Regions from separate parts of the Eubacterium sp. AM05-23 genome, predicted to be linked through region 1. Evidence: riboswitches for the same ligand, from Rfam matches in the RefSeq annotation. Region 1 holds a riboswitch; the other holds the start of a gene.
The links. Region 1 has a riboswitch for thiamine pyrophosphate ahead of thiC (phosphomethylpyrimidine synthase ThiC). Riboswitches for the same ligand answer to the same signal wherever they lie in the genome.

Region 1 (10,800 bases):
TTAAATATTATTATTTTATAAACTTATCAATCGCGTCATTTAATTCTTCCAGAACTTCCAGATTGTTTTCCTCAACAGCATCGACGACACAGTGGCTGATATGATCCTTTAAAATTAACTTACCTATATTGTTTATAGCGGATTTCACCGCAGAGACCTGTATCAGAATTTCACTGCAGTCTCTTCCTTCCTCCACCATCCTTTTTACGGATTCCATATGGCCAATGGCGCGGGACATCCGGTTAAGCACCGCCCTACGGTTTTCATGCTCATGTTCATGCTTAGCTGCCATTTTATTTTTCTCCTGTTCACCTTGTTCTTTTACTTGTATTATATAGCAACCATCTGCCATTTACCACCATTAAAACGCCGAAGCAGTAAAAAACCACGCACGGAGATATCAATAATATAAGCAGTCCACACACCTACCAGGCCAAAGCCGCAGATAATGCCAAGAAAATAACCGACACAGACCCTTATTCCCCAGATGCCAAACAGCGTCAAAAACATGGGATACCGCGTATCGCCAGCTCCCTGAAGCGCACTCTCAATGACTTGGGTGAGGGCACTGCAGGGCTGAAAAAGCGCGATCATCCGCAGAACTGTTACCGTAAGCGCCTGAACCTCTGGCGTTGAACTGAAAGCTGCCGCAAAAAACGGTGCAAAAATAAAAATCACGATCCCCACCGACACCATAAAGATGGTTGAGAGTGTATTGGACATCAACGCCATCCGGCGTGCCTTCTCTGGATTGTTTTCTCCTAAGCCAATGCCGACCAGCGTTGCCGCCGCCACACCAAACCCCATGGAAGGGATATAGGTATAGTTTTCAATGGTCCCTGCAATATTGTGGGCCACATAGGCTTCTCCGCCGATAGACAAAATCATGGCGCCATACACCAACTGGCCGGCACGCATGATAAGCTTTTCTCCACCAGCGGGGACGCCAATGCGCAAAATCGACCGGATCATCTCCATATCAATATCCCACCCCTTAATCGGCAGCCTTAAAAAACCGTTTCCTCTTGCCAGCCGAGCAAGCAGCAGGCCGACGCCAAAAACACGCGACAGTGTGGTTGCAAGCGCCAGTCCCATGATACCAAACCCAAGCTTTATAAAAAAAACATTTAAAAGAATGTTCAGTACATTGGCTATCCCTGTAGCGGCCATTGGCGTAATATTATCCTTTGTAGCCCTCAAACAGCTGGATAAAACCAATGAAAGACATAAGAACACAATGGGAACGACCACGACCATGTAATAGGGTATGGCATAAACCAAAATGCCTTCACCGGCACCGGAAATCTCAAGAATCGGCCTGTAAAGCAGTAAATTCAGCACTCCGACACTGAGACCGATAAAAAGACTGAGCAAAACAGATTGCTGAAGCGCCCTGTTACCCTTTTCCGTATCACTACGGCCAACATATCTGCCGATAACAGCCAGTGTGCCAACACTGACTGCTGTAAAAAACGCAATAAAGATGTTGACAATCAGGTTCGTTACGCCAACTGCCGCAATGGCTTCGTCTGAAATCTGCCCTGCAAAAAGGGTATCAACTGTTCCCAAAAAAGTCTGTAATATTGTCTCCGCCATTACCGGCAACGCTAATACACCAATGACCTTCAGGTCATTTCTGTTCATTTTCAAATGAAACATGATGCACCTCCATAACCCCCTCCAGGGGTTATTTCCAGTGTAACACCTTTTTCAAGTTTTTACAAGCAAATTAAGAAAACCCCCAGAGGGGGTTAGACAAAATTAATTCTTCAATTGATACAAATGATTCAGGGGTCCGTTTCCTTTTCCAAGGTCAAGGCCATCTACGATTGCGCCATGCACATAGGCTTTTGCATTCTTAACAGCATCCATCATCGTGGCACCCTGTGCCAGACTTGCGGCAATCGCAGAGGACAGCGTACAGCCTGTGCCATGAGTATTGGGATTATCGACCTTTTCTTCTGGAAGCCAGTAACCAAAGCCTTCATAATAAAACAAATCATCTGCCCGATCCTCCAAATGTCCGCCTTTTATCAATATTGCCCCTTTATAATAACCTGCAATATCACGGGCAGCGCGGATCATATCGTTTTTGGTTTGAATGGGAATACCTGACAAAATTTCAGCTTCCGAAATATTCGGAGTGATCAAATCCGCCAGCGGCATCAGTTCATTAATTAAAACCGACTGGGCGGCCCTGTCAAAAAGTGCGTCACCGCTCGTAGAAACCATAACCGGGTCCAATACAATATTTGAGGGCGTATATTCCTTCAGCTTTTTGGAAATAGCATGGATAATCGCTTCAGACGAGACCATCCCTATTTTTACCGCATCTGGCACAATATCCGTAAAGACTGCATCCATCTGGGCTTCTACCATTTTTTCAGAGATATCTTCCACACCGAATACGCCTGTCGTATTTTGTGCTGTTATGGCTGTAATAACACTCATACCATAAACACCATAAGCCGTAAAAGTTTTGATATCTGCCTGTATACCCGCGCCTCCGCTGCAATCGGAGCCTGCAATTGTCAATGCCTTAATCATTTGATTTCACCATCTTTTCAGATAATTTTCGAATTTTCTGTGCCGCCGCCCGCGTATCCGGCTGGGCAAACACAGCTGAAATAACCGCAACGCCATCAACCTTTGAGCCAGAAAGCTCCAACAGATTTTCTTCATTGATGCCACCAATAGCAACCACAGGGATTTTCACACTGCCGCAAATGCTCTTAAGCGTCTCGAAAGAAACCTCCTTCGCATCTGTTTTCGTAGAAGTTGAGAAAACAGCCCCTACACCAAGATAATCTGCGCCGTCCTTCTCTGCGGCCAAAGCCTGTTCAAGGGTTTGCGCAGACACACCCAGAATTTTATCCGGACCAATCTTTCTGCGGGCCTCCGCTACAGCACCATCGCTTTGACCAATGTGCACACCGTCCGCATCCACTTCCAAAGCGATGTCCACGTCATCGTTGATCACATAGGGGATACCTGCCGCCTCCGCCAGTCCCTTCAGGCTCCGGGCTTCGCCAACAAAATCTTGGCGTGCCATATCCTTTTCCCTGATCTGAAGAAAGGTCGCGCCGCCTTCTATCGCAGCACAAACCTCTTCCTCAAGAGTACTTTCTCCAAGCCAGGAACGGTCTGTAACGATATAGAGCAGCATGTCTTCTTTTTTCACATTGTTTTTCATAATTCTCCTAATTTGACAGTCAAATTTCAGCTTTCACTTTTCCTGTTTATTTTATACCCGATTGAAATATTTTATAACATTATTTTAGCTTTTTCACCTCATGGAATCAAGGTAATTTTTGCGTAGGTTTCAATGGTATTTCCTGTCATAGTGCTGATATTATCAATGATTAAGGTTCTCAGGCTTCCTGTACCCAGCTGATTATTTGTGACCTGGCGTGAAGCCAGCTCACCGGCAATTCCCATGCTGGCTACCGCGCAGACAGCCGCTTCCAAGACCTTTTCCGGATTGGCCGCCACATAGGCTGCTGTCATGGCGCTGAGCATACAGCCAGTACCGGTAATCTTAGACATATCTCGATGGCCATTTTTTACCACATAGGCCTTTTGGGCATCTGCGATGATATCCATGGCTCCTGTAATCGCAATGACCGCGCCTGTTCTTTCGGCCAGCTCTTTAGCCAGAGCGATGGTCGCGTCCAGTGTCTCAGCCGTCACGGCATCTTTAACGTCGGCGTCAACGCCTTTTGTTGTACCCGCTCCGGCATAGACTGTCTTAATCTCAGAAATATTGCCCCGGATAACAGAAAACTTCACTTCCTTCAACAGCCGGTGGGTTGTTTCTGTTCTGAGCTTTGAAGCGCCTGCCCCCACAGGGTCCAGTACCACAGGATGCCCCAGTTCATTGGCTTTTTTTCCAGCCGCGATCATCGATTCGACAGTCCGGCTGTTCAGTGTTCCGATATTGAGTACCAGCGCGCTGCAAATCGTGGTAATCTCCTCTACCTCTTTAATATCATCCGCCATGATCGGGGAAGACCCCATCGCCAAAAGAATATTCGCGCAGTCGTTGACGGTGACATAGTTGGTGATGTTATGAACCAGTTGTGGTTTTCTCTGAGTATTTTCAAAAATATTGACAAAATTTTCGTTTAATCGAATCATCTTTTCTCCTCTAAAAATAAAGCGCAGGTGAAAGCCGACCTTTTAAGCCGAACCAGTCACCTGCGCGCGCTGTTTATTTATCGGAAGGGCACTTCACTGTGTCTTCCATAATATCCACATGCTCGCCGTTTAAGACCTTGTTCATATTTCTCACTGAACACATCTTCCCGCACATGGTACAGGTATCCTGGTTCTCTGGTGTTGATTCTGCGCGGTAACGTTTTGCCTTTTCAGGATCAATGGCCAGGTCAAACATTTTATCCCAGTCAAGCTCGCGTCTTGCAACGCCCATCTGATAATCCCAGTCGGCTGCTCCCGGCAGTCCCTTAGCAATATCCGCTGCATGAGCCGCAATTTTTGACGCGATGATACCTTCTTTAACGTCATCGACGTCTGGCAGTCTCAAATGCTCAGCCGGCGTGACATAACACAGAAAGGATGCCCCATAGGTAGCTGCGATGGCGCCGCCAATGGCCGAAGTAATGTGGTCATAGCCTGGCGCGATGTCTGTTACCAGTGGTCCCAGCACATAAAAAGGTGCGCCTTTACAGATTGTCTGCTGAATTTCCATATTGGCCTGAATCTGGTTAAGCGGCATATGTCCAGGTCCTTCAACAATAATCTGGACATTCTTATCCCATGCGCGCTGTGTCAGCTCTCCAAGGGTTACCAGCTCAGAAATCTGCGAAATATCACCGGCGTCTGCAATACAGCCAGGTCTACAGGCATCGCCAAGACTGATGGTAACATCATGTTCCTGGCAGATTTCCAAAATCTCATCATAAAACTCAAAGAACGGATTTTCATTGCCGGTCATTTCCATCCAGGCAAAAATCAGTGAACCTCCGCGGGATACGATGTTCATCAGGCGGCCGTTATTCTTGAAGCGGTCCGCGGTTGAACGGTTGATTCCGCAATGCAGCGTCAAAAAATCAACGCCGTCCTCTGCATGCATCCGCACAACATCAATCCATTCCTGAGGGGTAATTTCCTGAAGCGGCTTGTTGTAATACACGACGGCGTCATAGATCGGCACAGTGCCGAGCATGGCCGGACAGCTCTCTGTCAGCTTGCGTCTAAACTTACGTGTATCCCCAAAGGAACTCAGGTCCATAATGGCTTCTGCTCCCATGTCGACAGCACTTCTTACCTTTTCCATTTCCACATCCAAATTCAGACAGTCTCTGGATGTCCCAAGATTGACGTTAATTTTTGTCTTTAATGCACTGCCGACCCCATAGGGCGTCAGACAGCGGTGGTTCTTGTTGGCCGGTATAGCTACCTGTCCCTTTGCCACCAAGCCCATTAAAGTGTCTAAGGGCATGTTTTCATATTCCGCGACACGCTTCATTGCTTCCGTTTCAATGCCACGGCGTGCGGCATCCATTTGAGTTGTGTACAGCTCCATATTTTCTCCTTAACTTTTTCAGTTTTTCAACAAAAAAAGCGCACCCACGGGTACGCTGCTTGGCTCAACTTGTCCTCCCTACGACGGCGTTACACCGCATCAGGTAAAACGGGTTTAGGATTCAATCCAATCTCAGCAAAAGCTCCCCGGGCATCAACTCATTTGTCTTTCTTATTCTATCCTAAGTGCACCAAAATAACAAGAAGTTTATTCATATTTACCAGAACATTTCAATTAAACCTAAGATAACCAATAACACACCGGAGACAGCCGGCGCGTAATCCCCTAAAAGCGGACCAACTACGCGTCCTCCAAGTCGTGAACCCAACCATAAAGCGATAAGGCTTATCATAAAAGTACACACTGCTGTCAAGACGATATTGACACCGGTAATACTGGCCGCTATCCCTGTTCCTAAATTGTTAAAGGTCAGTCCAAGTGCCACGGTCACAATTTCACGGTATCGAATATGGGACTTATCACGAACCGATGCGTCCATCTTCTCTGCCATTTCATCCGTGCTTTTCATAGCATAGCTGCCTGACTTTTTCTCCTTTAAAAGCTTGATGATTCCCTGTATGACAAAATAAATCCCCAACAGTATAATAATCCCGGCACCCAACTCATTTCCTATACGATCTGGCAAATATCCGGACAGCCATTTGCCAAAGAGCATAGCGATGACCGTTCCTGTTGTCGTAATAACAGCGACAGTCAGATTCGAGACTGCGTCAAGATGAATTTTTTTAATCCCAAAGGCCAGACCAACTACAATGTTGTCAAGATTGGACGAAAGGCTGAATAATAAAGCAGATACAACTAAAACAAGCATTTTATCATGCTCCTTGTTTATTTTATATGTTCTTTCTATATTATACCCTTTCTATTCGTGTGAATTATCGCTATCCTCCGGTAAATTTTATCAAAAAACAAAGATACCTGGCACCCCCTTGTACCAGGCATCTAACTCCCCTTCATTTTCCCCATTAAGAAAACGTTCATCCAGATATCATTTCCGAAGATGGTATCCCCCTTGATTCCACCTTATATCCTGCGTTTCAAAAACGTTTTCATTAACTGTAAACAATAATACCATTTTCATCAATAATTGTCAAGTTATTTTATTAACAAATTAGTTCTAAGAAACGTCCAAATTCAATTAAACAGAGGGAGACGCCGCCTTTCGCAACGCCTCTCTGTTCTACTCTTTAGCGTTATTCTCAGAGTCACTCAAATTCTCAGACGCTTCTGTTTCCGCATTTTCTTCCAACTGTTTCTTCTTGAGCTTTGGCATAAAACGCTTTACGAAGGTCCCCTTTCCACGGCCCTTGATATAAAACAAACCAAAGATCGAGAAGACAACAGCGCCGATAAAATTAACGAATAAATCGGACATCGTGTCCACCAGCCCAATATCGATGTAGCCACCATAATTCCAGGTCTGTCCATTGACAACAATGCTTTCGATTGGGATGGTTACCGCAACATTTTTTCCTTCAGGATTAAAGATCACGGAGCTGATACTGTGAATAATCGTATCTTTTTGCATATCGGTTTGGAAAAACCAATCGGCTCCAAATTCAAAAAACTCCCAGAGCACGCCAATGGTCATTGAAAAGCAGAATGCAAAAACGGCTACAAAAACCGGTGAAAGACTCATGCTGAAATTTTCATTCTGATTTAAAATATCAATCAATGAAAAGCCAATAGCTGCCATTAAAAAACCGTTTATAGTGTGCAGCATCGCATCCCAATGGTCAAAAATCAGATAATATTCCTGAATCTCACCTAAAATTTCCGCTGAAAAAATAAATAATATAATAATAATTTCAAGAGTTGTCGGCATTTCAATGTGAAGCTGCTTATCCACAAAGCTGGGAATCATAAATAAAATTAATGTCAGCACGCATAGAAAAACATTGTTCCAATTTTGATTCCAGATTTGGGCAATCATAACCGCAACGACTAAAACACGAAGCAGTATATACAAAAAAAACTTGCCACGGCTTTTTTTGGTTGGCTCACTTGCATTTTTTTCTCTCTTTTCTTTTTTCAAAAACTGGCTCCCTTCTAAAATTTTTATCGCTTTTCTGAACCATTATAACACAGACATGGGAAAATCGTTTTTTATTTAAGAATTTTGGGTAATTGTTATTGTATCTTATGTAAAATCAAGGAGCCGTAATAATGAAAAATAAATATTTAAAAACAAGCCTTACTGCAATTCTCTCCATCCTGCTAATGAGCAGTTTCAATCCGATTCTGGCCGAAACGCCGGCCGGAGACCCTGCTCTTAATGAGGGGGCGGTTGGCAGTCCCCTAACGCTGACCTCCAGCGTCCCACAGGATGGCGCCACAGATGTACAACCTTTCACAGAAATTTCTGTATCCTTCAATCAGAATGTGGTCAACACAGCCGTAAGAGAAACAAATGAGAACGCCGTAACCCTTTGGAGTGAAGGCAAACAGGTAGATGCAGACATTGTCTTATCCGATGATCTGATTGATCCCGAGGATTGGGGAACGATTCGAATCAATCCAAAGGATAATTTAAAAAACAATCAGGAATATATCATAAAGGTCGGTACCTCTCTGACCTCAACAACTGGAGAGCACTTGCAAACGCCTGTGGAAATTCATTTTACCACGGTAAAATCTGCCGCTTCCATTACCGGGACTTCGGTTGCAGTGGTTGCAGCCATTGTCATCATCGCCGTCGTCATCATTGGTATTCTCTACAAAAGACACAACCGGTAACTTAAAAAGACGCATCCGGTATCGGATACGTCTTTTTATTATGCCTGCTTTCTCGCCGCCTTCACAAAGGCTTTAAATAAATCACGCTCGTATGCGCGCTTAGGCCACAGGAACTCGGGATGCCACTGAATTGCCAGACCATAAGTCATATCTGGTATCTCAACGGCTTCCACCAGCCCATCTTTTGCACGCGCTGTCGCCTCCAGCTGCGGAGAAAGCTCTGCGATTCCCTGATGGTGCATGCTGTTGACGCGAATTGTTTTTTCACCAATAATTTCAAACAGCTTACTGCCTTCTTTAATCTCAATATCGTGCACTGGAAAAACAAATTCTGTTTTCTGGGCATGCTGTATAGGTTCCATGTCCTTTTTCTGTGCTACTAAATCCTGATAGAGTGTGCCGCCCAGAGCCACATTAAAAAACTGAAGGCCGCGGCAAACACCAAAGAGGGCTTTGTCCTGTTTTCGAACCTCATCAAACAAAATCGCCTCCATATAATCCCGTTCTGGCGAAACCTCATTGCAGTATTCGGTCATTTCCTGATTGTAAAGCGTTGGATCCACATCCTGTCCGCCAGTAAACAAAAAACCGTCAAACTCATTTACAAGCGCGCGGATATCCGCTTCGTCCTCTAAAAGCGGCAACACAAAGGGCATCCCTGAGGCCTCCAGAATACCATTTAAATATCCCGGAAAAATCCAGATGCTGTTCCATTTGCTTGCCTGTTTTGTATCATAAAGGGGTAGTACCCCTATTTTAGGTTTTTTTTCCATTCTGTTTTCCTCCAAACAAAATATAAAAAAAGTATTTCCTCAAGCTTTCGCCATTGAAATACTTTAAAATAATATTACCCCAAAATCTTTAAAATAACAAGCCTTTTCTTTATCAGTCAATCCCAAAATCCACCATACGTTTGTCCAACTCAGCCAGAGCCTCATCGTCCAGGTCGTAACGATCCAGCAGATTTAAAAGATCCTCGCATTTTTCACGGATGGCGTCTGCGGTGGCGTCGTTCGCTTCTGCCCTGAAAACCTCGCTGTCCTCTTTTAGAAGATCCACAAGAGTCAGTACCTTTTTAGGCTCGACCTCTCCAAAGTTTCCAAGCAGATCAAAAACGGTTTCCGATGGCAGACTGAGAATCATATCAAGCGACATGCCCAGAAGGCTTTGATACTGGTCATTGGCCAATGAGTGGCACTCTGCATATTCTTTTTTTGACCGCTTGAAAATTATTTCACTGACCGCCCGGCACATAGCTCCAATCATTTCCATCAAATAGTCATTTTTCAGCATCGTTTTCTCCTGTCTGTTTATACCTGAAAAAATCCCGGCGAACCGGGACCTTTTTATTCGGTTGTTGTATCCTCTACTACCTGGACCTCGCCGTTTTCCATATCAACAGTTATACTGACAAACTGCGTTTCATTCTTTTCGTCGCCTGTTGTCAAAACCTCATCGGCGTTTACATCATCCATTTTCCAAGTGATTTTAAAAATATTTCCTATCGTTTCAGAGCTGGAAGTCATATTCTTCGTATTCTGACGAAGGAACTCCTGTCCTATATGCTCTATAAACTTTCTTGTCGCAATTTTCTCTGCTGCGTAAGCATCCATCCTTTTTCCACCTCATTCTATATCATTCAATACATTTATAGACTTATTTTACCACTTTAGCCGCTCTTTATCAATAAAAAGACGGGAATCTCTCCGGAAATATTTATCCTGAACCACCTCAAATACGTTGCAGGGAATTAAAATTATTGACTTCAATCCTTTTATGACTTTACTGGTTTTATAAACAATGATTTTTTGATTTATTCACTTGACTTGCTCCACTCATTTCGCTATACTATGTTTCGATTCTAGTTCAATGGATCTCGCTGTTCAATAACTGAGAGGTCTAGCCGACCTTCACTTGATACAGCTTTTGTTCAAGGCATAAAACTACATTCAAGTGAAGCGCCGTTTTCTCTGAGACATCTTCTGGACTTTTCTCTTTGCTCAACGTCTGCGTCTCTTATCTGCAAGACCGCTTTATGTACACTTTCTCAAAAGACATTATCATTATCTGGAATAAATAGCCCAAATTTTATACAATAAACCTTAATTCGGTTCAAATCCAAAGACAGAAGCGCGTCGTTTCTTTCCTTTTCTGAGTGTTCAAGCAACTGTAAGTAATTCATTTTTTAAACCCCTTTTCCATTTTTTCACTTTATATCTTAAGCATATACCCAGGCATTGCCGCTGGATTCATTTTTTTTTAAAAGCAGCTCAGATATTGAAAATAAAGGATTGCCAAAACAGCTCCATTGTGTTATCATATGAGAGCTGAAATCTTAAGCTGAAGTGGCACAGATGGTAGCGCAATTGATTCGTAATCAATAGGTCAGGGGTTCGATTCCCCTCTTCAGCTCCATTAAAAAGCAGGGCGGATTTACCAAATTGGTAGACCCGCTTTTTTTATTGTGATACTCTTTATTTACCCAACAGACCTTTACA
Region 2 (10,800 bases), on a different contig from region 1:
ACACTTTTTAATCGGCCCTTTGGTCGGCGCCGTTATTGGCCTTATCACTAACGGGATTGCCATACGCATGTTATTCCGGCCACTGAAGCCTGTCAAAATTTTAGGTTGGACTCTTCCCTTCACGCCAGGGATCATTCCAAAAGAAAAAACGCGAATCGCAAAATCTGTGGGGGGCGTCATTGGCTCTACACTTGTAAATGAAGAGGTTCTGAGCCGCGGACTCCTGTCACCGGAAATGGATGCTAAAATCAATGGCTACATCGATTATAAAATTGAAGCCTACAAAGACAGCCCAATGACCATTCGCGAAATTATTATCCACTATACCGATGAAGAAAAAACAGAAGCGTTGGCGAATACAACCACTGAAAAAGCAACCGCGCTGCTTTTTCGTAAGGTATGCCAGATGGATGTCGGCGATATGATTGCCGATGCTGCGATGGATGAAATCAAAAATAATTCGTTATTTTCAGCTTTTTCTTTTATGGTCAGCGATAACACCATGATCGGCATCCGTGAAAAACTCAGAGATACTGTCAACAACATGATTTTTGAGCGCGGCGAGGAGATGATTGGCAATCTGGTAGACCGCGAGAGTCATGAAATATTGGATTACAGCATGGCTGAACTCTATGAGCGTTTTGGCTCAAGTGTGCCAAAGGTAAAGGAGAGTCTGCTTAAGGCCTATCACAATCTGGTCGAAAATAATTTATCCAAGGCTCTCACTGCTTTGGATATTCCCCAGTTAGTAGAAGATCAAATCAATGGATTTGACGTACTGGAAATGGAAAAAATTATTTTAAGCATCATGAAAAAAGAATTGAATGCCATCATATGGCTTGGTGGTCTGCTGGGTATGATTATGGGATTCATAATGAATTTCTTTTAAAGCAAAAAAACGGTTCTGGAAAAATGACAGAATCGTTTTTTTATTGCTTTATTTTTTTCCAAAGGGGTATTCTAAAAAGAAAAACCTTAAGGAGTGATTTCAATTCTAAAAGCCATCAAAAATTTCTTTAAAGCCTTACCCAAAACATTACCAGCCATTGTCTTCGGTTTATTTCTTATGGGAACTGTTACTCTGCTCTTTGGAAGAAACAACGCAGTTATCGCACTTGTTTTTCTTTTATACACCCAGACGATGGTTAAAAACCGTCTGTCCGTTGTCAATATGCTGCTCGATTCCATCTGGTTGGTTGGCTATGCTATTTTAGGAACTTTGGTCTCCATGCACTTTGTTACATTGATTACTATAGGATTTTTCCTGATTTTTTTTCTGATCTATGCCGATGCCAATGAGTTTTTGAAAACAAACTACTACATCCCCGGTATGGCGTTTATCCTTGTACAAATCAGCCCTAGAACACTGGCCGATCTTCCGATCCGTATTTTAGCACTCCTTTACTGCCTGGCGATCTGTATAACAATGAGTCTGATTCTGCAAAAACATCCCTCAAAACCCGCCTTTAATCCAATTGTAAAAGAAGCGCTCAACTGCGCTGGCGCAGGGTTTAAAATGCTGGGACAAAAAAGAAAATCTAAAGATGAAGCCGTTGATAAAAAGCTTGATGCCCTATCGCTGGAGCTTAGCAGCGATATTTATCCAGCTGTTTTCAGACAAATGGGCCTGATGAACGGCAGTCAAAAATATACCTATGGTTTGATGCTCTGCCTTGAACAGCTCGGGCAAGTACTACAATCCATCGGCACTTCTGAAAAAGCGCTTTCAGCCATTGATGAGATTCAGTTTTCTGTTTTAGGCGCACGGCTGGAAGCTGCGGAAGAGCCCAAAGCATTGGCGGCCGATTTACAGGCATTTTTAAAAAAGCCTTCGCTGACCCATAGCCGGCTGAATCAAGAGCTTCTGCTGATTCTGGAATCTCTCAGGGAACGGCTTCTGGATGATTGTCACAGCAGCGATCTGAACACTTCTATTAAACAAGGGCTTAGGTATAAATCCCTTACACTTCGCCGCCGGTTCAGCCTTGATTTTTTTCAGATGCGTTTCGCACTCCAGACAGCTGTTATTGTAACAGTTTGTACCGTCACAGCACACTATATTCCCCATTGGTTTAGTATTCCTCTCAATGAATGGCACGGCTACTGGATACCGCTTATGGGATATTTATCTTCCAGCATTTATATTCGTGACACACTAAAAAAAGCTGCCTATAAGGTGATCGGTACAATTCTGGGAATGATATTTTTCGTTCTTGTCACACAATATATTCCCGCCTCAATACGCCTGCTGCTTACCGTTGCAGTCGGTCTGGTCTTTATGCTAACCATAAAAAGTTCAATTGTCAGCACCATAATCAGCACACAAATGACCGCCGTTATGTTTTTACCCGAACTGGGCGTCATGGATCTGGTATTATTCCGGGTATTCTGTGTTATCGGCGGTGTGTCCATCGCTGTACTTGGCGGAATTTTCATATTCAGAACACGCAAGCAGGATGTTTTCCGCTATGAACTCACCAGCCTTTTTAAATCGGATTTGTTTATTCTGTATAATCTGTGGAATCTTGCTGAAAAACGGGAGACTGGACCCTTACTTTATGAAAACCTGTTAAACCTCCATCTGGTCAGCAAGCAGCTGGAAAGCCTGGCAGAAGAGCAAAAGCTTATACCAAATGAAGCCTTTGAAAAAATAATGGATAGGAACCGGCATTTTCTAGCAGTAGCCGTTCATTTGAGCATGTACTTAAGCTTAAAAGGTGTTTCGCCAGAGCAATGGCAACACATAAAAACTGAAATTCACAAAGTCGGAGAGATGCTTAAAAAAGATTTTGAAATCTCAAAAAATGTACCAGAAGAAGCCAGCCAGACTTGAATATCATTTCAAAAACAGCTATAATAAAAACAGAATCATATGGGGAGCTTGCTGCAGCAGGCTGAGAGGAGGCTTTGTCGCTTCGACTCACAACCTGATTTGGATAATGCCAACGTAGGGACAGCATAATATTTTATGGGGTACGCAGCGTAGGCGTATCCCATTTTTATTTTTCTGGAGGCTTCTGGCATGGAAAAAAATCATACACGAAAATTAACAATGGCCGGTATTCTTATTGCCACAGGGGTGGTCTGTTCGCCCTTCAGCATTCCTTTGGGATCGGCCCGCTGTTTTCCAGTTCAACATATGGTTAATATTCTCTCAGCCGTTTTTCTCGGCCCTTTTTATGGCTTTTCTATGGCTTTTATCACCAGTCTTATACGGCTAATGCTTGGAACCGGCAGCCTTCTGGCCTTTCCTGGAAGCATGTGCGGCGCTCTTCTCTGCGGATTGGTTTTTCGTTATACTCAAAAGCTGTCATTCACTTATCTTGGTGAGCTTTTTGGTACCAGTATCCTTGGCGCTCTTGCGGCTTACCCAATTGCGACCATGGTCATGGGCAAAGAGGCTGCTCTGTTTGCCTACGTGATACCTTTTTTCATCAGCTGTATCGGCGGTGTGGTCCTGGGAGCTGTTCTGGTAGCAGCCATTCAGAAAACTGGCGTCATGAACTACGTTATAAATGATAAATCCAGGCATCATTTATAAATCTTTAATGAAGCTGTGGAGAATCAGAATAGCTTTCAGATAGTTTTCCCCTGCTGAATAATTTGACATAGATTTTGTATTCGAGTGAATTCATTCACTTTCAGAACAACCCAGTCTGTTTTGATTGTCAAGAAAATCAGTATTTTTCGAATAAAGATAACAAAATGTTGTATGTAAGCTTCAATATTCTTTTCAGGAATCTCATCATGAAAGGTATGCAGCATACCAAAAACGATAAATCTCGCAGTCGTCTGTAGATTTTCGCAATGAAATGTACCCTCACGAATCCCCTCTTCCATAATCGGAATCAGATTTTCCACCATTTTAGCCGCCACCTTATCAATTCGGCTGGCTCTTATTTCACTGTTTTCATGATAATTGCTCTCAAACTCCTTATGCTTCAGAGTATAGTCAAAAAGATACTGTATAAAATAATTAAGCTTATCAATCGCGGGCATACCAGGCTCATTGAAAATCTGGGTCTTACGGAGCGATTCAGTCGCGTAGAACTCACAGGCGGCTTCAAAAATTTCTGTATTGTCTACTTTGCCCTCTTTGTCAAGATTTTTGGGAACAGATTTTTTCTTTGGAAATAGAATAAATAAATATTGCTTTCTGCTCATTTGTGATATAATGCTACCATTAAAGCCCCAAAAGGAGTACCTAGTGAAAAAGGACAAGACATCAAAAGAAAAATCGGTTAAAAATATTCGGGAAAATAAAGGAAAGTTTCTGCTGTACCTGCTCTTGAGAGCCATGGTCATTGTTGTAATGATTGCTCAGATTGTAAATGAAAACTGGGATAATGTGTTTTTATGTGTGTTTACACTGATTTTATTTATGATTCCTTCCTTTATCGATAAAGAACTGCATATCAAAATGCCTACTACTCTCGAGGTTATTATTCTTCTTTTTATCTTTTCGGCTGAAATTCTTGGCGAAATCCAGGAATACTACCTCATTTTTGACCATTGGGACGCAATGTTGCACACCATTAACGGTTTTCTGATGGCGGCAATTGGTTTTTCACTCATTGATATTCTTAACGAAAATGAGAATTTCAGTCTCAGCCTTTCCCCGGTTTTTGTGGCAGTCTTTGCTTTCTGTTTTTCAATGACGATCGGCGTTCTCTGGGAATTTTTTGAATTTGCAGCAGATTGGTTTTTTCATACCGATATGCAGAAAGATACCATTATCCACAGCATCAGTTCGGTGATTTTTAATCCTGAAGGCAAAAATGTTGCGGTGACCATCCCAATCGAAAGTATGATTGTCAACGGACAAACGTGGAATTATGGCGGCTATATCGACATTGGTTTAATTGACACCATGTCTGATCTCTTTGTTAACTTTATCGGCGCGGTCGTTTTTTCAATCTTTGGTTTGTTCTATATTAAAGGCCGTGGTAAAGGAACCTTTGTGAAACGTTTTATGCCAATACTTAAAAAGTATAACAAAAAAAGTCCTGAATAGGACTTTTTATCATAATTTTATAGTTACGACTCTTAACATCTGTTTCTTCAGCAAAATTCAGGCAGGCTGTGGGTTTGTAAAGCTTCATTTCTATCTCATTACGCCTTTAAGCCCTTTTTAAATTCAGGCCTATTTTTCCTTTTTCGCTTTCTTTTTCTTCAGCTTCAATGATATTTCTTTTTCTTCCGCCATGGTTTGAAACAGATAGACAACCTGTTTAGCACTCTCTTTCAGAGGTGTCTCAGGAGCAATTGCTTCCTTTATCTGCGTCATCACTCTGTTTACATCCTCAAGCTCTAAGAGATTCACAGCTGTGCAGTAAAATGTTTTCCGTCTTCCATCATTATAGTTCTTTAAAAGATAACGAAGTATCTCAATTTTCTCATTCAGCATTATTTTGTAGTTTTCCAGGCCATCACGCTCAGCTTTTTGAAAGTCCTTCAACACGTGGCGGTATGAAATAAAGCTGTCATATGGACTAACGGTCTCGTAGCGCTCACAGGGATAATCCCGGCATTGAAAGCAAAACTCAATATTGTCATGTTCTTGTCCGCATTTCTTGATTGTGCAGGAACGATGGCCCTTTCCTCCGCAGCCGGGACAGCCGGATTCTCTCATATGATACATGGGGCACAGGCCACAGTTAAGACCACACATAGAAAACTGCGGATATGCTCGCTCATTTTTCTCCATTTAGCTTTTCTCCTTTAAATTTTCTGTCATCTTTACCTATATTCCGGCGCCGTTTATATTTTCAGCCTTTTCGGTGCCAGCCCGATAGATTCTGGAGGCTTCTCCCCAGGGATGATAACCAGTGCCGATATACTCGTAATTATAATGTTCATAAAGGCCGACGTGGTCTGTACAAATGTAGACATAAGAATATCCAGCCTTCCCAGCGTCCTCACGCGCCCGTTCGAGAAGACGAGACGCATAGGCGTGCCCTCTGTATTCCTCTTCAACGTAAACAGCGCATATCCAGGGCCAAAGATCCATACGGCTCACAAAATCGTTGGTAATCAGGCCAGCGCCGCCGATAATCCTATCACTTTCGAGCAAAAGATACCAACGAGGCAGTGGTGATTCTGTGGTAAGCCCATGAACAATACAGTCCTCATAAATCATTTTATTACTATCTGTTGCCCACCGGCTTTGGAAAAAATCGATGGCGGCTTGTGTATAAACGGGTTCTTCCCTTAACGATATGACTCTCATGCTTCTACCTCCTGTTTATCGATTACCCTTATCTTAACACAGAAAGAGACGCGGAACAAATCACCCGCGCCTCTTATATTGAGAGATCATATTCTTATTTGGATTCCTGTGGCCCCGCATGTTTGTGCTGTGATAAGGGCATGACATGTATATTGCTTCTCTGTTCATTTTCTGCCCAGTAGATATCATCCGCAACTTTTGCCTCGGGATTAAAGTTGACCCCTTCAAAAATATGTTTGATAAATTCTTTATATCCGACGCGGTCAATGAGATGACCGCCATGGAGATACTCAGGTTTATAATCCAAGGCCCAGGCTGAAAATTTCTGCCAGTTTGCAAACATTCCCAAAACTACTTCTTCTGTCACCCAGTTCATAAAAAGCTTTCCTGAGCGCGGGCTCTGTTTTCCAGTACGCCCCCCAAGGGTCACACGATATAATTTCTTTGGATCTCTTGTCCACGCTCCAGTAGGACAGATTAAGGTACACTCACCACAGCCTACACAGCAGCAGGCGTCTTTATCAATCTTCCCGTCTTTATTGAGTGTAAGCACCCCGGTAGCATGGCTCTGGCAGGCATCCACACAGGAACCACAGCCAATACAGCGGTCATAGTCATAAACCTGCTTATTTACGCCCATAATACCAAAATCATTAAAATTAGCCTTTACACAGTCATTAGGACACCCGGCAACAGCAACTTTAATGTGATAGTGTGAAGGGAAGACTAATTTTTCGATTTTTTTTGCGAGCTCATAGGTGTTGGCATTTCCCTTAATACAGTGTGTATTTCCAATACACGCCATAACATTACGGGCTCCAATGGTGGGATAGCCATAATCGTCTGCCTCCATCCCGCAATCGCAGATTTTTACATCAACCTCTTCAATATAAGTCTTGATATAACGATTTACCTCAGGGATATTTTCATATTTGACACCTGGAATATCCAGTGTCTGCCTGGTTCCCATATGAAAGGAGCCATTGCCCCAGCGCTCACAGATTTCGGCCACAGCCTTCAGATGCTTGGCCTCGATCACTGCGCCAGGCACACGCATCTGCAGCATAAATTCGCCGGGCACTTTAGACTGTCTGAAACAGTTTGTCCGTACTTTTTTAACATCGATATCATGATTCATCTTTTGCCGCTCCTTTCACTAATCTACCAGGTACTTGGCCTGTGTATAATTGAACACCGGACCATCTAAACAGACATAAACCTCATCAATTCGGCAGTGTCCGCACTTCCCTACCGCGCAGGACATGCGGCGTTCAAAAGAAAGCCAGATTTTTTCATCCGGCACGCCGTTTTTGCTGCACTCAATGCCTGTAAATTTCATCATTGGCGGTGGTCCTACGAGTACAACCTCATAATTATCGCCAAACTCTGAAAACGGAACTTGTGAAACGAATTCTGTCACAAAGCCTTTATGCCAGCCCTCAATTTTTTCATTGTCAAGGGTATAGAGGGTGGAAAAGGATTGCCGCCAGTTTTCAAGCTCCTGACGAAAAACAATTCCCGCTTCATTTTTAAACCCGCAAATCAGATTAACACTCTCAACATAATCTGGATTTTCGGTAAAAAAATGCAGCATACTGCGGACTGGCGCCAGGCCAGTGCCGCCGGTAATAATGACCATATGCTTTCCCTTAAATTGGTCGACCGGCCAGCCATTACCGTAAGCGCCGCGCAGGAATAGCTCATCGCCTGGCTGCTTTTCAAAAATCTCATCCGTAACTTTTCCAACAGAGCGGATTGTAAAATCCAGCCATCCATCCCCAAAGGAGCTCACCGAAATGGGCGCCTCGCCAATCTTAGGGAGTGAAAGCTGAAAAAACTGGCCATGCCTGGGGCGTATATCCGTTTTCACCTTAAAAGTATACTCGTGCTGGCTCTCTTTTTTGATGTCCATAATTTTACAGGCCTGTGGTTGCATAATATTTGCCATTTTAACGTACCTCCTGTGCTTTTATTTCATCTTGTATCTCATCAATAGCTCGGGTCATCTTATTGACTGTAGCGACGATTGAAATAAATTCAGGACATCGGCTGATACAGCGCCCACAGCCTACACACATATGGTAATCTTTGAACCGCGCTTTATAATCATGAAATTTATGAAGTACCTTATAGCGCATACGATCACCTGCAGTTGGCCTGAAAGACATACCTCCAGCCATATCGGTAAAGCCGCCTATCTGACAGGATGCAGAAGTACGTTTTCTTTCACCGACGTTTGTATTTTCATTGTAGATGACATCAGTTGTTGTAAAGCAGGTACAGGTACTGCACGCGATTGTGCAGGCACCACAGGAGACGCAGCGCTTGTCAAATTCTTTCCACATGGGGTGAACCTTTAGTTTAGCCAAAACATTCCGGTCATTGATTTCTGGAACCTCCAGTGTCAGATCGTTTTTTTTAATAAATTCAGGCTTAAAATCACAGGATGTGCATCTCTCAAAATAAGGAATCAGCTCAGCGTCTTTGACTTCAAGGCTCAGGATATCCTTCCCCGCGCGAACAGCCGCAGCGTAATCATCTGTTTTGTTCGTCCCCATGCTTACACAGAAACAGGTATCCCATCCCTCTTTGCATTCCATCAGAACAATTTTCACTCTCTCACTCATACGTTTATAGTAGCTGTCCTCAAACCCGCCATTTTGAAGATAAATTTTTTCCTGATGATACTTGGCATGAACATCGCAGGGACGCATGAAAATCAGCAGTTTTTTTGAAGTTCCCCGGCTTTCCATAAACGCATCTTCTGTAAAGTAGAACAACGATTCTGAGATAGGCGTTAACACCTCCTTAGCAGGAAAATCAGATTTTTCATTAAATTCAATTTCTTCAATACGGCCAACCTTATCGTAACGGATGATATCAGTATCAGAATATCGTCCTTTTCCGGTAAAACGTTTTGGCGCCCATATTTCATACTCTTTTTGTAGTGTATCAAAAATACTGTTCGCCTCAGAAAAACTCAATGTATAACTCACTTTGAAAACCTCCTTGATTCAAAGAAACTTAACCTTTTACCATATTCCCAGAAAATGCTGCATCATCAGGCTGACAAGGGTAATGCCGATCCAGCAGCAAAGCCCCAGAAAAATTGGTTTTGCCCCTGTTTTTACCAGTTTAATGATATTTGTGTTCAGTCCGATGGCTGCCATGGCGAGAACAATAAAAAACTTGCTTAATTCCTTGAGCGGTGTAAAAAACTCTATGGGAACACCGAAGAAGGAGGTCATTACAGTTGTAATGACCGAGGCCAGTATGAAGAACAGAATGAAAAACGGGAAGACTTGTTTAAAGCTTACCTTACCGCCCTCGGCTTCCTCCTCCTTCCGTGTTCTCCAGAATGCCAGCACCAGTGTAATAGGGATAATAGCCAGCGTTCTTGTCAGTTTGACTGTAACGGCTTTGTCCAGTGTCGCAGTGCCCAAATGATACATGCTATCCCACGTCGCAGCCGCAGCAGTAACGGACGAGGTGTCATTAATGGCTGTACCGGCAAACACACCAAAGGCTCCGCCGTCAGTGGTTGAAAAGCCAAGCATAGTGCCAAAGGCTGGAAATAGAACTGCAGCCAGCACATTAAACAGGAAAATAACCGAAATGGCCTGTGCTACTTCCTCATCACTGGCTTCAATCACCGGCGCGGTCGCCGCAATGGCTGACCCGCCACAGATTGAAGAGCCCACCCCTACCAGCGTCGAAATGTTTCCTGGGATCTTCAACACTTTGTGTAGAACAAATGCGAGGATCAGAGAGGTTGAGATTGTCGCAATGATAATCGGCAGCGACTGCCGTCCAGTTTCAAGAACAACAGAAAGATTTAAGCCAAAACCAAGCAGGATAACCGCATATTGCAAAATCTTTTTTGAAACAAAAGTGATGCCGTTCTGCAGAGGCTCTTTATTTTTTAATAAAAGCGTGATCACCATTCCTGCCAGAATAGCAATGACGGGGCCGCCTATAACAGGAAGAGCCTGTCCTGCAAACCATGCGGGTATGGCGATAACAAGGCAGAGTAAAATACCTTTCCAGCTTCTTGAGATAAAATTCATATGTCTTTTCCTCTTTCGTAAAATATGTTTCATGCTATGATAGAAGGATATCACTTTTTATCAATAATGAAAAATTATTTATCTTTATACTGCCATAAAAATATGTTATAGTTAAACAAAAATATAAGAAAGAGGCCAAAATGTTAGATTTTAGAATCAATACTTTTTTAACGGTTTGTCAATACATGAATTATACACGTGCGGCAGAAGCACTTAATATAACACAGCCTGCTGTTTCGCAGCACATTCATTTTATAGAGCAAGATTATGGCGTCCGTCTTTTTGAATTTCATGGCAAAAAAATGGAACTGACTCCTGAAGGTACTGCCTTGCTCCACGCTGCTTCTGCCATGAAGCACGATGACTGTATTTTGAGAGAGCATCTAAAAAGTAGCCATCTGCATATTCGTTCTTTAAATTTTGGGGCAACCCTCACCATTGGCGAATTTGTGGTAAGCGGTATTCTATCTCGCTGTTTGGAGCAGTATCCCAAGGCAAAAATTC

Region 2: linked by a shared signal. The riboswitch ahead of thiW (energy coupling factor transporter S component ThiW) and the one ahead of thiC (phosphomethylpyrimidine synthase ThiC) in region 1 are both predicted to bind thiamine pyrophosphate.

The regions. Positions count from the first base shown of each region.
Region 1 covers NZ_QUDF01000003.1:271,107-281,906, reverse strand. The annotation lists gene DW091_RS05290 (metal-sensing transcriptional repressor) at 11-292, opposite strand; gene DW091_RS05285 (MATE family efflux transporter) at 331-1,659, opposite strand; gene thiD (bifunctional hydroxymethylpyrimidine kinase/phosphomethylpyrimidine kinase) at 1,762-2,547, opposite strand; gene thiE (thiamine phosphate synthase) at 2,540-3,193, opposite strand; gene thiM (hydroxyethylthiazole kinase) at 3,292-4,137, opposite strand; gene thiC (phosphomethylpyrimidine synthase ThiC) at 4,211-5,545, opposite strand; TPP riboswitch at 5,604-5,704, opposite strand; gene DW091_RS05260 (manganese efflux pump) at 5,763-6,377, opposite strand; gene DW091_RS05255 (hypothetical protein) at 6,747-7,601, opposite strand; gene DW091_RS05250 (Ig-like domain-containing protein) at 7,733-8,302, shown strand; gene DW091_RS05245 (gamma-glutamyl-gamma-aminobutyrate hydrolase family protein) at 8,341-9,075, opposite strand; gene DW091_RS05240 (hypothetical protein) at 9,188-9,595, opposite strand; gene DW091_RS05235 (hypothetical protein) at 9,649-9,915, opposite strand; tRNA gene DW091_RS05230 (tRNA-Thr) at 10,642-10,717, shown strand.
Region 2 covers NZ_QUDF01000005.1:187,436-198,235, forward strand. The annotation lists gene DW091_RS08465 (DUF445 family protein) at 1-889, shown strand, start outside; gene DW091_RS08470 (FUSC family protein) at 1,067-2,833, shown strand; TPP riboswitch at 2,864-2,971, shown strand; gene thiW (energy coupling factor transporter S component ThiW) at 3,023-3,541, shown strand; gene DW091_RS08480 (hypothetical protein) at 3,577-4,164, opposite strand; gene DW091_RS08485 (hypothetical protein) at 4,208-5,014, shown strand; gene DW091_RS08490 (DUF3795 domain-containing protein) at 5,144-5,707, opposite strand; gene DW091_RS08495 (GNAT family N-acetyltransferase) at 5,744-6,229, opposite strand; gene asrC (sulfite reductase subunit C) at 6,324-7,367, opposite strand; gene asrB (anaerobic sulfite reductase subunit AsrB) at 7,386-8,177, opposite strand; gene asrA (anaerobic sulfite reductase subunit AsrA) at 8,179-9,225, opposite strand; gene DW091_RS08515 (YeiH family protein) at 9,262-10,296, opposite strand; gene DW091_RS08520 (LysR family transcriptional regulator) at 10,437-10,800, shown strand, end outside.